DNA from 2 places in the Paenibacillus xylanexedens genome. Region 2 is predicted to be linked to the other one. Evidence: riboswitches for the same ligand, from Rfam matches in the RefSeq annotation. Region 2 holds a riboswitch; the other holds the start of a gene.
The links. Region 2 has a riboswitch for glycine ahead of sdaAB (L-serine ammonia-lyase, iron-sulfur-dependent subunit beta). Riboswitches for the same ligand answer to the same signal wherever they lie in the genome.

Region 1 (2,399 bases), 2.2 Mb from region 2:
GCTGAACCCATTGGTACACAAGGCTTTTCTTGCCTATGACTTTTATCATTTCCAAAATCAATTTCTAACCTATAGCTTGGTCTAATCAGGCGATTCACATCCACAATCTGCTTCAATCCGCATTAGAAACCATTCTCGGAAAGCACAAAAAACCTGTGCAAGCCTCAGGCTCACACAGGTCGAAACAATATGAAGCACATCTCATTTTGTTATAAAATATATGTTAATAAGTACAAGTTCGTTGATACTATTCTTCCGTATGTTTACGATACGCGTCTGCATTCATCAATGTAGACAATGCCGCTGTCAGATCTCCATCAACACGGATTTCAATCATCCAGCCTTCCTCGTATGGAGAGCTGTTGACAAGTTCAGGGGAGTCCTGCAATGAATCATTCACTGCAATAATTGAACCAGTGACTGGAGAAAACAAGTCCGACACCGTTTTGACCGATTCGATCGTTCCAATGCTGTCCTCTGCTTTTACATTGGTTTCAAGGTCAGGCAATTCCACAAACACAATGTCACCCAGCTGATGCTGCGCGAACTCGGTAATGCCAATACGTACAGTATCCTCCCCTACGGTTTGCACCCATTCGTGCTCTTCACTGTACAGGAAATCACTTTTCAATTCGCTCATCGATATCCGCCTCGCTTTTCATTAATGAGTACATGCGTTCTTTGACCTTAACCTTTTTCCCAGAACATAGCGTATGATATTTATGAATCAAATGTCAAGATACCTCACAATTTATTTGCTGAACACCTCTAAATCCTGTAACCGGATTACACTCTTTCTTCATATACTGGTGAATATTAGAATAGTAAGCGCAGTCTTTTTAAATATACGAACAATAACATTAAAAACAAATTAAATATTCGGTTTTTAATCATTATATATGATATCGTTCTTGACATCGGTAGTGGATTCACGTTTTAATGAGAGGAGTAAATGTGTTTATTGGACTATGTTATACCCGCGGATGAATGTAAAGGGAGAGATTACCCGTGACACCCGATTCGGGATGTACATGAGGTAACGCCGAAGGAGTAAACCACCGATAAGCGGGGGTGAATCTCTCAGGCAAAAGGACTTTTACGGGACGCAACTCTGGAGAGCATCTATTCGCCCTGAGCGGGCGTTATGATCACCCAAGGGGAAACCTGCTGCACAAGGCAGCGGGGTAACTCTCAGGTACAAGGGACAGAGCCTTAGAATACAGCGTGCTACTTGGCATGCCGATTCTTTGGCCTGTCCTTTTCCTTTTTCCCAAAAAACGAAAAACAGGATTCAGATCAGCGCTGCCATAGCTGCCTTACCATACTTATCTACTAAAAATCTCTGCTGAAAAATTTAAAAATACCCTGGTTCATTGATCCACGATTGTATATCCGGCCGGTTGACGGCCCATGACGAGGTGATTTGATGTCCGATTTGCTTAGAACACCACTCTTCCCACTGTATCAGCAATACGAAGGCGTACGGTGCATTGATTTTGGAGGCTGGGAGCTTCCGGTGCAATTTAGCGGAATCCAGAAAGAACATGAAGCGGTGCGTGAGCGTGCTGGACTGTTTGATGTATCCCATATGGGCGAATTCACAGTACAGGGTGAGCAGGCTGAAGTTTTTTTGCAACAAATGATGACTAATGATGTGACAACGCTGGTTCCCGGTCAAGCTCAGTACACCCTGATGTGTTATCCTGATGGCGGTGTGGTGGATGATCTGCTCGTGTATAAGCTGGAAGATCAGCATTATATGCTTGTGGTTAACGCCTCCAACATCGACAAGGATTGGGCGTGGCTGCAAGAGCACTTGATCCCCGGCGTAAGCATGACCAACGATTCTGAGCAGACGGCGCTACTCGCCTTGCAAGGTCCACTGGCTGTAGACATTATCGGGAAAGTTACAGATACGGATGTAAGCTCGATTGAACCGTTTCGTTTTGTGCAGGATGCTGAAGTATGTGGAGTAAAATTACTGTTGTCCCGTACCGGTTATACCGGTGAAGATGGCTTTGAGCTATATGTTCCTGCAGATCAGGCCGCTGTGGTCTGGAATGGGTTAATGCAAGCCGGTGAAGGTCACGGACTTGTACCGACAGGCCTCGGTGCTCGGGATACACTGCGCTTTGAAGCAAAGCTCCCTCTGTATGGACAGGAATTGTCGGCAACTATCTCTCCACTCGAAGCTGGCGTAGGTATGTTTGTGAAGCTGAATGCCGGACCTTTTATCGGACACGAAGCCTTGTTACAGCAAAAAACTGACGGGCCCGCCCGCAAACTGGTCGGCATCGAAGTGTTGGAGCGCGGTATTCCCCGCCCCCACTATCCGATTTACGCCGAAGGCGTACAGATTGGTGAAGTGACAACAGGAACGCAATCACCTACATTGAAAC
Region 2 (2,399 bases):
GACAGGCGTGACGGGAACAACCGGGACGGCTGGTGTAACCGGAGCAACGGGAGTGACCGGAGCTACTGGGGCTACAGGAGCGACAGGCGTGACGGGAACAGCTGGGACGGCTGGTGTAACCGGAGCAACGGGAGTGACCGGAACCACAGGGGCTACAGGAGCGACCGGATCGACAGCAGCTTCTGCTCCTGCGGATTCTTCTCTGTTTGCTGACAGTCAGACAACGGCATTGCCTCTTCCGTTGACCGGTGAAACGATCATTCAGACCCTCAATGTACCCTTGGTGGCAGGTCAACGCGTGAAAATCGATAATAGTACACAAGTAGCAGTAGTTGTAGGGTCTAACTGGAGTATTGCGTATAACATTAACCTGAGGCGTAACGGAGTTCTAATTAATCAATTGCAACTCTCAAGGACCGGGAATGCTGCGGGAACGTTGAGGTTTCTTTCTTCTAACACTTACGTGGATACTTCTCCTGCGACAACGACTAACGCATATACGATAAGTATTGAATTTACGACAACTAGCAACGTCACGAGTGCCTCAGCGGAAGTGAGAAATGTGAATGCTATTCGCTTCAGTTAAAATAGACATCGGACTTATGGTAATTACACGTTACTTTTGTTGACATATATGATATTGTACATTACTCTATGGGTATACACGATCAAAAATTTAGAAATGTACCATTCCGATTAAGAATCAAATTAAGATAATACAGCGGATGATAACGAGCGGGAGAGACCTGGGTTAGCCAAGCAAAATGGCTAGTGTTCAGGCACCGAAGGAGCAAGCTGCTGCGCACCCGGCGCAGTGGTTAATCTCTCAGGTAAATGTACCATCGTTGGACGCAACTCTGGAGAGTGCGCGAACTGCGCCACCCAAGGGGTATATGATCAGTCAGACCGGTGATCTTGTCTGTAATCGCAGGCAATGCGCCTTGTCGTGAGACACTGCTGATCGTGAAACTCTCAGGTATCGAGGACAGAGAGAGGGCCTGAGGCCTTCTTCTGTCCTTTTTTGATGTCATCATTCAGTAAATAAGGAACAATATGGCTCAGATTCTGGATGGAAATGACGAATACAATTGGAGGGTTATAAGGTGCGATTTAAAGATGTGTTTTCAATTATTGGTCCGTCGATGACGGGGCCTTCAAGTTCACATACAGCTGGAGCGGCAAGGTTAGGGAGAATTGCTCGACAGTGGCTAGGATGTACGCCAGATCGTGCCCGGCTGACCCTGTACGGTTCATTTGCAGATACGTATCAGGGGCACGGAACAGATCTGGCACTGATCGGCGGTCTGCTGGATTATGTCACAGACGATCCGCGTATCCCGGATGCAGAGCAATACGCAGAGGAAGCGGGCATGGAGGTTGAGTTTTATACAAGTGGCCTGCCTGCTCCTCATCCGAATACGGTCAAAATTGAGTTGTGGCATGGAGAACGTGCCTGCTCCTTAATCGGTGCATCCATTGGTGGTGGAAGTGTATCGGTGCATTCGATGAATGATTTTCGTGTTCAGATTAGTGGTGAGTTCCCGACACTCGTTCTTCGACATGCAGACAAAGCAGGGGTGCTTGCGTCGGTAACGTCCACGATCAGTTCATCCGGGGTTAACATCGGGTATATGCAGGTGGATCGGAAAGCCCGTGATGGCGAAGCACTGACTGCGATGGAGATGGACGGTGTGCCTAATCCTGATATGCTCAAGCGTCTAAGGGAGCTGGACCATGTGTTAGACATTCGTGTCATAGATTTGAAGAGAGGAGTTGATTCGGATGCGGTTTAAACATTTGCATGAACTGAATACGATCTGTACAGCAGAATCCAAAACCATTGCTCAGCTGATGATCGAGGAGCAAGTTCAGGAGACCAATACACCGGAAGCGGATGTTGTGAAACAGATGTCTGAATATTACCAGGTGATGAAGGAAGCGGTACGCAAAGGGTTAACGGAAGATACGACATCACGCAGTGGATTAACAGGTGGAGACGGCAAAAAAATGGCCGAGTACATTCGCAAAGGTGAGACTTGTTCAGGAGATGCTTCCGCACTTGCCATGGCGTATGCCCTGTGTGTATCTGAAGTGAATGCCTCCATGGGTCGGATCGTGGCAACACCAACAGCCGGTTCCTGCGGCATTATCCCGGGTGTGTTTATCAGTTCACAGGAGCGGTTTGGCTGGACGGACGAACATTTGGTGAACGGGTTGTTCTGTGCAGGAGCGATTGGTTATGTTATCGCGAACAATTCATTTATCTCCGGTGCGGAAGGTGGCTGTCAGGCGGAAGTGGGTTCCGCGATCGGCATGGCTGCGGGTGCCATGGTTGAACTGCGTGGAGGTACACCGGAACAGGTCGTTCATGCCGTTGGTTTGGCGTTAAAAAATACACT

Region 1: linked by a shared signal. The riboswitch ahead of gcvT (glycine cleavage system aminomethyltransferase GcvT) and the one ahead of sdaAB (L-serine ammonia-lyase, iron-sulfur-dependent subunit beta) in region 2 are both predicted to bind glycine.

What each region holds. Positions count from the first base shown of each region.
Region 1 is NZ_CP018620.1:6,154,021-6,156,419, forward strand. It holds gene gcvH (glycine cleavage system protein GcvH) at 248-640, opposite strand; glycine riboswitch at 984-1,106, shown strand; glycine riboswitch at 1,110-1,210, shown strand; gene gcvT (glycine cleavage system aminomethyltransferase GcvT) at 1,427-2,399, shown strand, end outside.
Region 2 is NZ_CP018620.1:1,318,415-1,320,813, forward strand. It holds gene BS614_RS05995 (hypothetical protein) at 1-586, shown strand, start outside; glycine riboswitch at 727-851, shown strand; glycine riboswitch at 856-991, shown strand; gene sdaAB (L-serine ammonia-lyase, iron-sulfur-dependent subunit beta) at 1,104-1,793, shown strand; gene sdaAA (L-serine ammonia-lyase, iron-sulfur-dependent, subunit alpha) at 1,783-2,399, shown strand, end outside.